DNA from 2 places in the Polymorphospora sp. NPDC050346 genome. Region 2 is predicted to be linked to the other one. Evidence: riboswitches for the same ligand, from Rfam matches in the RefSeq annotation. Region 2 holds a riboswitch; the other holds the start of a gene.
The links. Region 2 has a riboswitch for guanidine ahead of AB0I42_RS05060 (SMR family transporter). Riboswitches for the same ligand answer to the same signal wherever they lie in the genome.
Positions count from the first base shown of each region.

Region 1 (7,067 bases), on a different contig from region 2:
GAGCAGGAGGAAGCCGGCCAGGGCACCGCCGGCCGGAGCCATGCTGACGAGGATTCCGAAGACGTGGCTCGGCAGGTGCCGCAGCGCGTAGAGGTCACACAGGTACGGCACGGCCGAGGAGAGGAGCGCCACCAGCATCCCGGTCAGCAGCACGTCCTGCTGCAGCAGTTGGCGACCGCCGATCACGGCGCCGAACGGCAGCGCGAGGACGAAGCCGACGGCCAGCGCGAAACACAACCCGTCCGCGTTGCCGTACCGCTGGCCGATCCGCTTGCTGCCGACGATGTACAGCGCCCGGCACGTCGCGGCGACGAGCGCGAACCCGATCCCCCATCCGTCGAGGTGGCCGACGTTCCAGGTCAGCAGGACGACACCCGCGGCGGCGACCAGACCCCAGATCCGGTCCCGGAACCGGGCCGCGCCGATCAGTACGACGGCCAGCGGCCCGAGGAACTCCAGCGTCGTGGCGACACCCAGCGGGAGGCGGCTGATCGCCGCGAAGAACGAGGCGTTCATGAGCGCGAGCACCGCGCCGAACGTGACGACCAGTGGGAGGTCGCCGCGGGTGATGCGGCCGACCTTCGGCCGTACGGCGATCCAGGTGAACACGGCGGCGAAGCCGAGCCGCAGGGTGGCGGCGGGCACCGCGCCGATCCTGGCGGCGAGACCTGTCGCGAAGACCGCCCCCAGTTGAAGGCTCGTCATCTGCAGGAAGACCAGCATCGTCGACACCGTCGTACGGCGTTCGGCGACGTCCGTACGCGCGCCGTGGGTGCGTGGCTCGGGCTCGAGTTCCAATCCGGGCCTTTCTTGCGTTCGCGGGTGGTGTCCCGGTTTGCATCTTCATCACGCCCCCGTTGGGGCCGCTGGCGGGCGTTGCCTCCCGTAGCCGCACCCGCCCGGCTCCGCCGGCGGGTGTGGCTACGGCTTCGGCGTCCACGACTCAGAGCGCCCGGGTCGCACCGTCGCGAGTAGGCTCACCTCCGAATCGCAGGAGAAGGTGTAGACCTGGATCGACCCGCTGCGGGATTGGAGATAGATGGCGACGCCGGTGGCGGTTCGGTGACAGGACAGCACGCGGCCGTCCCGGTCGGGCGGCCGGTCGTGGGCGGAGATCACAGCTCCCCCTCTGTAATAGTCGTAGCGCCATAGAGCCTTACATGTGAGCATACGTAAGATGTCATTCGACTTCAACGGTTACCGCAGCGACGGGCTGGCGCTCGCCGCACTCCTTGTCAACGCGGTCCACGCGGGACAGCCCCCCGAGCAGCTCCACGCCCTGCTCGTAGAGCAGGGCGTGATCGTGGACGACTCCGTCCTCGACCGTGCCATCGACCTGGTCGACTGGATACATGGGCTGCGACGGGTGTTCGCCGCCGCCTCCGCCGAGGAAGCCGGTCAGACCGTCAACGAGTTGCTGGCGAAGGTCGCGTTCGCGCCCCACGTCGTCGATCACGGCAACGGTCTGCACATGCACTACGCACCACCGGAGGCGTCGACGGTGCACCGCGTCCAGACGAACACCGCCATGGCGCTCGCACTGCAGATCGCCGAATCGGGGGTGACCCGCTTCGGCGTGTGTCCGGCCGACTCGTGCGGACGCGTCTTCGTGGACGCCTCACGTAACGGAAAGCGCCGCTACTGCTCCGGGGCCTGCTCGAATCGCAGCAACGTGGCGGCGCACCGGGCCCGCCAGGCCGCCGAGGCCGGAACCGACCGCAGGAACATCTGAGCCCCAAGACTGTTCGAGCGTGCCGTACCGCCGTCAGGGCACGGGCCGGCGGAACCGTGGGGCCGCGTACGCCTGGGTCGAGCCACCGCCACCGCCGTCGTCGTGCCGGAGGCTGTGACGATGCCCCGGCCACGACCTGCTGCCGCGACCGAGGAGGCCACCCGGTGAGCAAGACCGTCGCGTACCCGTTCGACGACCGGGCCCGCACGCTGTGCCCCGGCCTGCGCGTCGACACCGTGCTGCACCGCACCGACAAGGCGGTCCTGCTCGCCGGCACGCTCGACGGCCTCGACGTGGTCGCCAAGCTCCTCATCGACACCGACCCGTTCTGGCAGGCCAAGTTCACCGCCGAGATCGACACCTACCGGGCGTTCGAGGTTGCGCCACCGCCGGTGCCCGCGCCGAGGTTGCTCGCCGCCGACCCGGACGCCGGTGTGCTGGTGTCCACCCGCCTGCCCGGCGTGCCGGCGGCCCGCGACCGGTACCCGACGGCGCTGTCCCCGGACGACGTAAGGGTGATGCTCCAGGCGGCCCGGGACCTGCGGGGGTGGTCGGCGCCGGACGACCTGTTCCCGGCGGTGTGGGACTACCCGCACCGCTTCGGCCGGTACCGCACCGAACACGGTCTGCTCGACGCCCGCGACGAGGCCGCCCTGAACGCGCTCGCCGCCGCGGCCGGGCCGATGCGCCTGGCGCACGGCGACCTGCTGCCCGCCAACGTGCTCCGGGCCCCCGGCGGGGTGCTGACCGGGGTGCTGGACTGGGGAGTTCACCGGCCGGTTCCTACCCGGTCTCGACGCGGCGTTGCTGTGGATCGTGCTCGGGCAACTGCCCGCCGCCCGCCGTGACGCCGAACAGATCGCCGGCGACGGCGTACCGCGACAGGCCGGGTTCTGGGCCAATGCCGCCACCCTGTGCGTGCGAGAGTTGCGTACCCACGGCGAACTACCCGACGGACCGTTGCGGGCCGCCCGGCTGCCCTACCTGCGGGCGACGTGGGAAACCGTCCGGGGACGGGTGCACGAGCTGGCCGGGCAACTGTGACGAGCCGGGGCGCGCGTGGCCCAGGGCAAGGGGGCGACATGACGCCCGCAGCCGCCGAGCGGCGGAAGTCCCGTGAAAGATCTCCTGGCATGGTGTCGGATCCGGGGCGAGTCGTTCGTAGAACAGGTGAGAGGCGGCCGGAGGAGGCCGCCGGGGCAAAGGAGTGACGGGATGACGCAGTACCTGATCTCGTTCGATGACGGCGCCATGGACCACATCTCCGAGGAGGACCTGCCCGATGTGGGCAAGGCAGCGCACGCGGTGGTCCAGGAGGCCGTCAACGCCGGCGTGTTCGTGTTCGGCGCCGGACTGGAAAGGCAGCGGGCGAGCGTCGTCGCCACCGACGGGCTGGTCACCGACGGCCCCTACCCGGAGACCAAGGAGGTCATCGGCGGGCTAGTGATCGTCGACGTGACCTCGCGCGAAGAGGCGCTGGCGTGGGCCGCCAAGTTCGCCGCCGCTTGCCGCTGTGCGCAAGAGGTCCGGGCACTCATGCCCGACCCCGAAACAGACGCGATGCTCCGCCAGGCTGACAGACGCCGGTAGGCGTCATCGCTAGAGTTTCCGACTGTGCCCAGAGCCTTGCGCACCCCGTCGTGGATACGTTGATCACCTACTACGACGACGCCACGGACACCAGTTCGTCCTGACGCGCATGCTGTGACACCCGATCCCCCGGTGCCTGACTCGACAAGACCGGTGTGGCGCGGTCAGCTCTGCCCGCTCGTTGGTGGCACGTTGGCCCATACACACTTAGCTACGACTGAGTACGCAGACCACCTTGCCGAGGATCACCGCCCGGTCACCGGGGATGACGGGGTAGCGCGGATTACGGGGTAGCAGGTCCACGGCGCCATCGCGGATACGCAAGACCTTGACGGTGGCCTCGTCGTCGATCATCGCGGCGACGATGTCGCCACTGTCGGCCACCGCTTGCTGCCGCACCACGACGACGTCACCGTCCGCGATGCCAGCTTCGACCATCGAATCTCCACGGACGTGCAGGGCGAACAGCCTTCCGTGGCCGACCAGTTTCCTGGGCAGGGTCAGGACTTCCTCGACGTGCTCCTCGGCCAGAATGGGAGCGCCGGCAGCGATCGAGCCCAGCAGTGGAACCTGGACGCCCGAGCGCTCGCCCGGATCGGCAGGGGCGTCCGAGTGTCGCGACGGGCGGGCGTCCACCGCGCGTGGCCCGCGTGCAGCCCGGCGCAGGAATCCGCGCTCTTCGAGCACCTTCAGGTGGTACGCCACCGACGACGGCGACCCGAGTCCGACCGCAGCGCCGATCTCCCGCACCGTCGGTGGATACCCGTGGCGCTCGACCCACTGCCGTATCACGGCCAGGATCTGCTGTTGGCGAGGACTCAAGCCGGGCAGGTCCGGCGGCAGCTCCGAGGACGTCATCCTCGGACGATACCCCCGCGTTCGATCAAATGTGCTAACCGTTTGCGTCTTCAGTTCAGGCCTGCCGGGTAGGTCGACTCCAGGCGCCGGTTCGCTCGGCAGCCCCGTGCGGTTTCGGGATGGCCGGGCGAGTGGCTCCAGCTTCAGCAGTCAGGCGCGTTCACTCACCAAGCTTCCCGCGCCGACGGTGCTTCCAATTATTGGATTACCGGTAACTGCAATCCGATAATTGCCTCCAGGGGAAGCGGACATAAGTACCCAAAATCCCCGTACACCATAATGACCGTTATGGTGTAACAGGATGGTCGGCTGCAATCCGGGTGGCAGAGGCTGCTGTTCCGGTCCCGCTGTAACTGACACCTTCCCGCGCAACTGATACGCCGGACCACCGGTCTGACAAACGGCCCACCCGATCTGATGAGAAGACCGACGTCGATGGCCGGTTTGGCCACGCGCGACGCTGTCGACGTCTCAGACGTCCCTGAGGCAGTCAGGTCCGTTGCGGACAGGGGGAAGGCTTGTTACGTTCCTCCGTTGGAGGCGGATGATCGCCGTCCCCGGACGAGATGTGCGCCGTACCCGGTCTGCAAAGACGACGCTCGCAGGAGACGTCATGACCGGCCGTACGCACCCGATCGACTTCACCTCACCGCCCGCCGAGGGGCGAAGCCTCGACGTGCGATGGATCCACGGCTCGGAGTCGGCCAGGCATAACACCGACCCCGAGATCCAGGTGCACGCCTACGACGCGCACACGGTCATCCTGCGGCAGAACATGGCGGTCAACTACGAGGCGCCGTTTCTGTTCCTGCTCTTCGGTAACGACCGCGCCGTCCTGCTCGACACCGGGGCCACCGCCCGCCGCGGAGTTCTTCCCGCTACGCCGCATCGTTGACGAACTGGTGGCGCGGTGGCTGGCCGACAACCCCCGCGATAGGTACGAACTGCTGGTCCTGCACACGCATGCCCACGGCGACCATGTTGCCGGCGACGGGCAGTTCGCCGACCGGCCCGACACCGTGGTCGTGGGCGCCGACCGCGCGACCGCGTGGGCCTACCTCGGCCTTGGCGGCGATCTGGACCGGGTGACCACGCTCGACCTGGGCGGGCGGGTGCTGGAGTGCCTGGCCAGCCCCGGCCACCACGAGGCGGCGGTGACCTTCTACGACGCCTACACCGGTTTCCTCTTCACCGGCGACACCGTCTACCCCGGGCGCCTCTACGTGCAGGACTGGGCAGCCTTCCGAGACACCATCGACCGCCTCGTCCGCCTCACCGACACGCGCGCGGTGAGCCACGTCCTCGGCTGCCACATCGAGATGACCACCACGCCCGGCGTCGACTACCCGATCCGCACCACGTACCAGCCCGACGAGCCACCGTTGCAGATGAGCCCCCAGCGCCTGCGGGACATCCGTGCGGCCATCGACGAGGTCGCCGAGCAGACCGGACGGCACTCCTACGCCGACTTCATCATCTGCCGGTAACCGTGATGGGTGGCCATCCCCCCGGCCGGTCACCACCGCTGCCGTGGTGATCGGCCGTGCCTTCGTCGACAGCTGGATGGAAGACCCAATCGATCTCATAACCCCAGCTCGACGGAGGTTCGCCGGGGGACCGGACACCAAATACGGCTGCTGCGCCACGAACACACAACTACGGTGCTCCGATGCAGGCATATGAGGCTCAGCGGGCAACACAGGCAGCCATATCGAGCGCCTCATGGCTAGGCCTAACCGCCCACGACGCCGCCGTCCTGCACAACTCGAACACGCTCACCCTGCGTTTGCAGCCCTGCGACGTGCTCGCCCGGGTGGCGCCGGCCGCGCATCAGTGCGCCCAGCTTGAAGTGGATGTCGCTCAGCGGTTGGCCGAGGTCGGGAGCCCGGTGGCCGCGCTGGAATCGCCCCAGGTCTTTGTCCGGGGCGACTACGTGGTCACCTTCTGGACCTACTACGAACCGGTGACTACCCATTCGCTCTCAAACGCCGAGTACGCCGGCGCGCTCGAACGTCTGCACGCCGGAATGCGGAAGGTCGACCTGCCCACCCCGCATTTCACGGACCGGGTTTCCGAGGCCCAGACGCTCGTGGCCGACCATGCCCGAACACCGGAGCTGGCCGACCTGAACCGGGTCTTCCTCGCCAGCACGTTGGACCGCCTGCGACGAGCGGTCAGCGAGAGCGGCCGCCCCGAGCAGCTCCTGCACGGCGAACCCCATCCGGGCAACCTGCTCTTGACCCGGACCGGCCCGCTTTTCATCGACTTCGAGACGTGCTGCCGGGGGCCGATCGAGTTCGACCTGGCCCACGCGCCCGACAAGGTCGGAGACCACTACCCGAACGTCGATCACCGACTGCTCCGAGATTGCCGGACCCTCGTGCTGGCGATGATCACAGCGTGGCGCTGGGATCGCGACGACCAGTTCCCCGACGGCCTCCAACTCGGCATCGAGTGGCTGAACCAACTCCGGGGGAAGGTAACGGCCCAGTCCGGATAGGTACGTCGACTCACGTTATCGACAGGAGCGCGGGCCGCAGCCAGCCCGTCGAGAGTGCGCTCGGACATCAGAACTCGGCAATGGAACCGAGAATCGGAAGCGTCACGAAGGCGCGGACACGGGTTGTGTAACGGACCCGGCCTGGGCGGATGCGACGGCACGCGCGTGTATCACGAACGATCCTTCACGGGCACTCCGACTGAACCTCGCATCCTCCTGCTACGGCGACGGTAGGAGCCCGGTGATCCGGGTGAGGGCGGCGTCGAGCGTCTCGGCGTCGACCCTGCCGATTCCGATGGCGATGCCGGTCGGCGGGTTCCCGGCGGTCGCGTGACTGCCGAGGCCCTCGACGGCGATACCGGCCCGTCCGGCACGCCGGACCAGGTC
Region 1 covers NZ_JBFAKM010000029.1:36,952-44,018, forward strand. The annotation lists gene AB0I42_RS25945 (EamA family transporter) at 1-798, opposite strand, end outside; gene AB0I42_RS25950 (CGNR zinc finger domain-containing protein) at 1,178-1,732, shown strand; gene AB0I42_RS25955 (phosphotransferase) at 1,897-2,580, shown strand; gene AB0I42_RS25960 (hypothetical protein) at 2,549-2,776, shown strand; gene AB0I42_RS25965 (YciI family protein) at 2,948-3,322, shown strand; gene lexA (transcriptional repressor LexA) at 3,530-4,180, opposite strand; guanidine-III (ykkC-III) riboswitch at 4,715-4,782, shown strand; gene AB0I42_RS25975 (hypothetical protein) at 4,794-5,075, shown strand; gene AB0I42_RS25980 (MBL fold metallo-hydrolase) at 5,083-5,667, shown strand; gene AB0I42_RS25985 (aminoglycoside phosphotransferase family protein) at 5,850-6,680, shown strand; gene AB0I42_RS25990 (PLP-dependent aminotransferase family protein) at 6,900-7,067, opposite strand, start outside.
Region 1: linked by a shared signal. The riboswitch ahead of AB0I42_RS25975 (hypothetical protein) and the one ahead of AB0I42_RS05060 (SMR family transporter) in region 2 are both predicted to bind guanidine.

Region 2 (7,067 bases):
GTACGTGATGGGGCACGAGATGCCGTTCTTCGCGCCGATCTCGGCGGTGCTGGTGCTCGGTGCCTCGGCCGGCCAGCGGCTGCGCCGCACCGTCGAACTCGTGGTCGGCGTCGCGGTCGGCATCTTCGTCGGCGACCTGCTGATCGTGCTGTTCGGGGCCGGCCCGCTGCAACTGGCGCTGGTGGTCGGCCTGGCCGTCGGGGCGGCGCTGTTCCTCGGCAGCGGCGCCCTGCTGATCAACCAGGCCGCGGCGTCGGCGGTGCTGATCGCCACCCTCTACCCGCCGTCGGGCGGCATCTACTACACCCGCTGGCTCGACGCGCTGATCGGCGGCGCGGTGGCGTTCGGCGTACACGCCCTGCTGCTGCCCGGCGACCCGCTGGCCACGGTCGGCCGGGCGGTCGGGCCGGTGCTCTCCACCCTCGCCGACGCGCTGACCGCGACCGGCCGGGCACTGCGCGAGGCCGACCCGGCGGCGGCCGACGCCACCCTGGCCGGGCTGCGGGCCACCGAGCCGCTGCTGCAGGAGCTGACCGACGCGCTGGCCGGCGCCCGCGAGACGGTCGCGGTGTCACCGATCCGCTGGGGCGACAAGTCGGCGCTCGGCATGTACGTCACCGCCGCGCCGCACCTGGATCACGCGGTACGCAACGCGCGGGTGCTCGCCCGCCGGCAGCGGGCCGCGTTGCGTACCCGGGAGGCGGGTCCGCCGGTGCTGGCCGAGGCGCTCGACGAGCTGGCGGCGGCGGTCCGGGCCCTGCACGACGACCTGGACCGGGGACGGGAGTCGGTGGACGGCCGCCGGCACGCCGTCCGGGCCGCCCAGCTCGCCGGCGAGGTGTACGCCGCCGGGGTCGGGCTGTCGACGGCCGCGATCGCGGCGCAGGTCCGTTCGGTGGCGGTCGACCTGATGCTGGCCTCCGGGCTGGAGGAGACCGCCGCGCACGCCGCCCTGGACCCGGCCGGCGGTGCGGTCACCGACGGCGACGATTGACCGCGGACCCCGCGATGCGGCCGTGCCGGCCATCCATTGTGGATGACCGGCACGGCGGTGGTGGAAATCTGATCAGACGCCGGAGATGCTGGTGATCCACGCCCGGTTGGCCGCCACCGAGGCGTAGTTCTGGAGGGTGCTGCCGTTGCCGGTCGAGCAGACGCCGACCTGCTGGCCGTTGTAGAACTGCGGGCCGCCGGAGTCGCCCTGCCAGGCCACGCCGTTGCCGCGGTTGCTGCGGATGGCCGGGCCGCCGTACGCGTCGGTGGCGCTGAGCGAGGTGACGCCGACGGTGGCGGTCTTCAACTGCGACGACGGGGCACAGTTGGTGCAGGTACGGCCCCAGCCGTAGATCTGGTTCGTGGAGTTGAGCGGCGGGTTCACGTTGGCCAGGGTCACCACCGACGGGCTGGTGATCGCGCTGCTCAACCTCAGCAGGGCGACGTCATTCTGGCCGTAGGTGGCCGAGACCGTACGGGTCTGGCCGCCGGAGCCGTAGAAGACGCTGCCGACCCGGACCGACATTGTGCCGCCGAGGCAGTGCCGGGCGGTGAGCACCCAGTTCGCGTGGATCAGCGAGCCGGAGCAGGCGAACGAGCCGTTCTGGAACACCGCCGCGGCCCACGGGGCCGAGGCGACGGTGCCGCCGCCGATGATCGGCGCGGGCGCGGCGGCCGCGACGGAGGGGGCGACGAGGGCGCCGGTGAGTGCGGTGGCGAGGATCGCCAGGGTCAGTCGGATGCGCAAGACGGGCTCCTTACCGAGGGATTCCACCCGGGGTTCCGGGGCGGTCGGGCCGACGGCGGGACGGATTCGATGCGATCCGCGCCGCCGGGTCTCACTGCCGGCGAACGGATGACTGCCGGCCTGAGGCATCACGCTAGGAGCGGTCCGTGGCATTCACAAGTATCGATAGTCTTGTTTTCGGATGGTGCGGTCCCGCCGCTGCCGACTTGCGTGCCGGTGTGGTGAGCCCAGCCACCATGGGCCCGCCGGCCACCCCGGTCGGCTAGGGTGGCAAGCGGCGCCCGATCTGGCGGGTCGCCCCGGACGAGCCGCGTGTCGTACCCGGTGGTGCGAAGACGACACGCAACCCATCACGGCCTCCGCCGCACCTTTCTCCTCCCGTTCCGCCCCGCCGCCGACGCGTGCCCGGGCCGTACGGCCGCGACCGGGGCCGACCCGCGCGGAAAGGACGGAATAGACATGGCATGGCTGCTACTGGTGATCTCCGGGATCCTGGAGACGGTGTGGGCGATCGCGCTGGGCCGCAGCGCCGGCTTCACCCGACCCGTACCGTCGCTGGTCTTCGCGGTCGCGCTGGTGCTCAGCATGGCGGGGCTCGCCCTCGCCCTGCGCGACATCCCGATCGGCACCGGCTACGCCGTCTGGGTCGGCATCGGTGCCGTCGGCACCGCCATCGTCGGGATGGTCGCCCTGGGCGAACCGGTGACCGTCGCCCGGATCACCTGCCTGCTGCTGGTGGTCGCCGGCGTCGTCGGACTCAAGGTGTTCCACTGAGTAACCGGCCCGCTACCAGCGTCCACTGACGTGCCGACGGCTGTCCACCGATCGGTGGACAGCCGTTGTCAATCTTCCGGGCGTCCCGGGCGGCCGCGCCGGCCGCGATGATCGATACATGACTGATTCCGCCGTGCGAGTACGCGGCCTGACCAAGCGCTACCGCGACAACCTCGCGGTCAACAACGTGGACCTCAACATCGCCACCGGCGAGATCTTCGCTCTGCTCGGCCCCAACGGCGCGGGCAAGACCACCACCGTCGAGATCCTCGAGGGCTACCGCGACCGCGACGGCGGCGAGGTGGAGGTGCTCGGCGCCGACCCGCAGCGGGCCAGCCGCCGCTGGCGCTACGGGATCGGCATCGTCCTGCAGGACGCGTCCGACCTCAGCGAGCTGACCGTCCGGGAGACCGTACGGCACTTCGCCCGCTACTACCCCAACCCCCGCGACCCCGACCAGGTCATCGAGCAGGTCGGTCTCGCCGCCAAGGCCAACTCCCGGGTCAGTACCCTGTCCGGCGGCCAGCGGCGCCGCATCGACGTCGCCGTCGGCATCGTCGGCAACCCGGCCCTGCTCTTCCTCGACGAGCCGACCACCGGGTTCGACCCGCAGGCCCGCCGGCAGTTCTGGGACCTGATCCGCTCCCTGACCCAGGAGAACGGCACCACCGTCCTGCTGACCACGCACTACCTGGAAGAGGCGGAGAACCTCGCCGACCGGGTCGCGGTCATCGTCAAGGGCCAGGTCGTCGCCGAGGGCGACCCGGCCACCCTCGGCGGACGCGCCGAGGCCAAGGCGACCGTCTCCTGGCTCGAGGACGGTGAGCACCGCACCCGCGAGGCCACCGACCCGGGCCCCATCATCGCCGAACTGACCACCAAGTACGGCGGCACCGTCCCCGGCCTGACCGTCAGCCGACCCAGCCTCGAAGACGTCTACCTCGACCTGATCGGGAGCGCCCAGAAATGACCGCGACCACCACCCGCCCCGCCACCACCGGGAAGGATCCCTCCGCGGTCGCCCTCGGCCTGCACCGGGGCGTGATCGAACTCAAGGGCTTCTTCCGTGAGTGGGACAACGTCGTCTTCACCTTCGCCCTGCCGATCGTGCTGCTCGCCCTGCTCGGCTCGCTGTTCAGCGGCATCTACGAGGGCAGCACCGTCACCTCGGCGCAATACTTCGTACCCAGCATGATCGCCGCCGGTGTCGCCTCGGCAACCTTCGTCAACCTCGGCATCAGCATCGCCGCGGACCGCGACGACGGCACCCTGAAGCGGCTGCGCGGCGCCCCGATGCCGAAGTCGTCGTACTTCCTCGGCAAGGTCGTCATGGTGCTGGTCATCAGCGTCGCCGAGGTAATCATCCTGCTCGGCCTCGGCATGCTGCTCTTCGACGTCGAACTGCCGAGCGAGGCCTCCCGCTGGGTCACCTTCGGCTGGGTCTTCCTGCTCGGCGTCATCGGCTGCTCGTTCCTCGGCATCGCCGCCAGCAGCCTGGCCCGTACCGAGCGCAGCGCCGCCGCGGTGATGAACCTGCCGTACATCGTGCTGGCCTTCATCTCCGGCATCTTCTACACCCCGATCAGCGCGCTGCCCGAGCCGCTGCAGCAGCTCGGCGCGATCTTCCCGCTGAAGTGGATGGCCCAGGGCTTCCGGTCGGTGTTCCTGCCGGACGACATCCTGCCGCAGGAGATCGTCACCACCTCGTGGGAGCATGGGCGGATCGCCCTGGTCCTGGGAGCGTGGTGCATTGGAGGTCTGCTGCTGTGCCTGACGACCTTCCGCTGGCGCGGACGGCGGGACCGGTAGTCCCCATGGAGGACACGCCGACCTGGCTGAACCGCTTCCCGATGTGGGACGCCTACTTCGGGCTGGTCGCCGTCGGCACGTCGGGCTTCGTCGCCACCACCGGCTCCGTGCCGGTGGTGGCGCGGGCCTGGGCGGTCGCCCTGCTGGCCGGCCTCGCCGCCTGGTACTGGCTGTACGGCCGGCCACTGATCCGCGGCGAGATCGAGGACCGCCGGGGCTACGTCTACTTCGCCGGCGTCGTCGTCCTGCTCACCCCGGCCGTCGCATTGGTCAGCGTCTCGTCGTTCGCGCTGCTCGCGCTCTGCCCGCAGGCGTACATGCTGATGGACGCGCTGCGGGCGACGATCGCCGTACTCGTCCTCAACGCCGCCGACGTGGTGGTGGCGTACGGGTCCACCCGCGACCTGGCCGACACCGTCGCCGGCCCGCTGCCGGTCGCGGCGACCATCGTCGTCGGCTCCGCCGTCTTCGGCACCTGGGCCCGCCGGGTCACCACCCAGAACGACGAACGCGCCCGGCTCATCCGCCAACTCGACGGCAGCCGCGCCGAGGTCGCGCGGCTGTCACACGAGGCCGGCGTACTCGCCGAACGGCAACGCCTCGCCGGCGACATCCACGACACCGTCGCCCAGGGGCTGACCAGCGTCATCATGCTCATCCAGGCGGCCGACGCCGAACTGGAGCGCGACGTCGCCCAGGCCCGCCGGCACCTCGGCCTGGCCCTCGACACCGCCCGCGACAACCTCTCCGAGGCCCGCGCCCTGGTCGGCGCGCTCACCCCGACCGAACTCGACGGATCGTCGCTGGCCGACGCGCTCGCCCGGCTGGTCGACCGGTTCGGCCGGGAAACCGGCGTACGCGTCGACTTCAGCACCGAGGGCGAACCCGTCGGGCTGGCCACCGCGGTCGAGGTGGTCCTGCTCCGGGCGGTGCAGGAGTCGCTGGCCAACGTCCGTCGGCACTCCGGCGCCGGGCTGCTCACGGTGCGGCTCGCACACCTCGGCGGCACCGTCGCCGTCGAGGTCGCCGACGACGGGCGCGGGTTCGATCCCGAAAAGGCGTCCGGTGGTTACGGGCTCGGTGCCATGCGGGCCCGGGTCGAGCAGGTGTCCGGCAAGCTGAGCATCGACTCGGAACCCGGCCGCGGCACCACGATCAGGGTGGAGGTGCCCGACCTTTGATCTCCGTACTGCTGGTCGACGACCATCCGGTGGTCCGCGCCGGGGTGCGCGGCATGCTCGACGGCGAGGCCGACATCGCCGTCGTCGGCGAGGCCGGCTCCGGCGCCGAGGCGGTCACCGCCGTACGCGCCCTGCGCCCCCACGTGGTCCTGATGGACCTGCGGATGCCGGGCATCGACGGCGTCACCGCGACCGGGCAGGTGCTCACCGTCGCCCCCACGACCCGGGTGGTCGTGCTGACCACGTACGAGACCGACACCGACATCCTGCGCGCCGTCGAAGCAGGCGCCGCCGGCTACCTACTGAAGGACACCTCCCGCGCCGACCTGGTCAACGCGGTACGTACCGCCGCCCGCGGCGAGACCGTACTGGCGCCGTCGGTCGCCACCCGGCTGCTGCACCGGGTACGCCGGCCCCAGCACGAGTCGCTGTCGCCCCGGGAGACCGAGGTCCTCCGCCTGGTCGCGCGCGGCCTGTCCAACGCCGAGATCAGCCGCGAACTGCACATCAGCGAGGCGACCGTCAAGACACACCTGCTGCGCGCGTTCGCCAAACTCGGCGTCTCCGACCGGACCGCGGCGGTCACCACCGCGATGTCTCTCGACCTGCTCTGATCCGCGCGGACCCGGCCGGCAAAGACCGGCCCGAGGCCCGGCAGCCGCCCGGCAGGACCACTCCTGCCGGGCGTCCTGCCTGTTCCACGGCCGCCGGCATCGATTGACTCGACGGCATGACACAGACCTGGAAGGCGACCACCCGCGCGGTGGTTGCCGGCGTACTGATCGGCGCCACGGCGCTGGTCGGCCCGCTGACGGCGCCCACCCACGCGGCGCCCGGCCAGCCGTCCGGGGCGTCGGCACCGACGCCGACGCCCGACGACGGCTCCATCCACGATGTCATCCCGGCACGGATCCTGGACCGGATGACCGCCCAGGCCCCCCTGGTCGACGCGGCCAACGTCATCCGCACCGCCGTCGAGGCCGCCCCGCCGCGCGGCTACGCCGGCATCGGGCTGGTCGACGACCACGTCACCCTCTGGTGGAAGGGCGCCCTGCCCGCCGACATCGCGGCGGCGGTGGCGACCGCCCGCCGTACCGCGCCGGTCGAGGTGGCCGCCGCCACCTACTCGCGCGCCGAACTGAAGAAGGCGGCGGCGAAACTCCGGACCGTGGTCGACGCCGACCCGACCGGCGCCACCCACGCCCTCCGGCTGCGCACCGACGGCTCCGGCATCGACGTCGCCGTCGACGACGCCGCCGGCGCGAAACTCCCGAAGCTGCCGGCGACCGGGGTCAACACCCGGATCGTCCGGAGCGAGCCGATGGTCGAACGGTCCCGGTTCGACGACGCCGCACCGTACGACGGCGGGATCGGGATCGGGTTCACCACCTACGGCTGCACCGCCGGCTTCGGCGTACGCGACGCCGTCACCGGCACCGGCTACCTGCTCAGCGCCGAACACTGCGGAGCCATCGGCTCGCCCTGGCACATCGCCTGGAACACCACCACCAACACCGGGACGCTGGTCGGCTACGCGGTCGCCAGCAACGACGACCACGACA
Region 2 covers NZ_JBFAKM010000003.1:148,708-155,774, reverse strand. The annotation lists gene AB0I42_RS05070 (FUSC family protein) at 1-994, shown strand, start outside; gene AB0I42_RS05065 (DUF1986 domain-containing protein) at 1,067-1,741, opposite strand; guanidine-III (ykkC-III) riboswitch at 2,016-2,086, shown strand; gene AB0I42_RS05060 (SMR family transporter) at 2,201-2,515, shown strand; gene AB0I42_RS05055 (ABC transporter ATP-binding protein) at 2,634-3,485, shown strand; gene AB0I42_RS05050 (ABC transporter permease) at 3,482-4,324, shown strand; gene AB0I42_RS05045 (sensor histidine kinase) at 4,330-5,505, shown strand; gene AB0I42_RS05040 (response regulator transcription factor) at 5,502-6,119, shown strand; gene AB0I42_RS05035 (cellulose binding domain-containing protein) at 6,236-7,067, shown strand, end outside.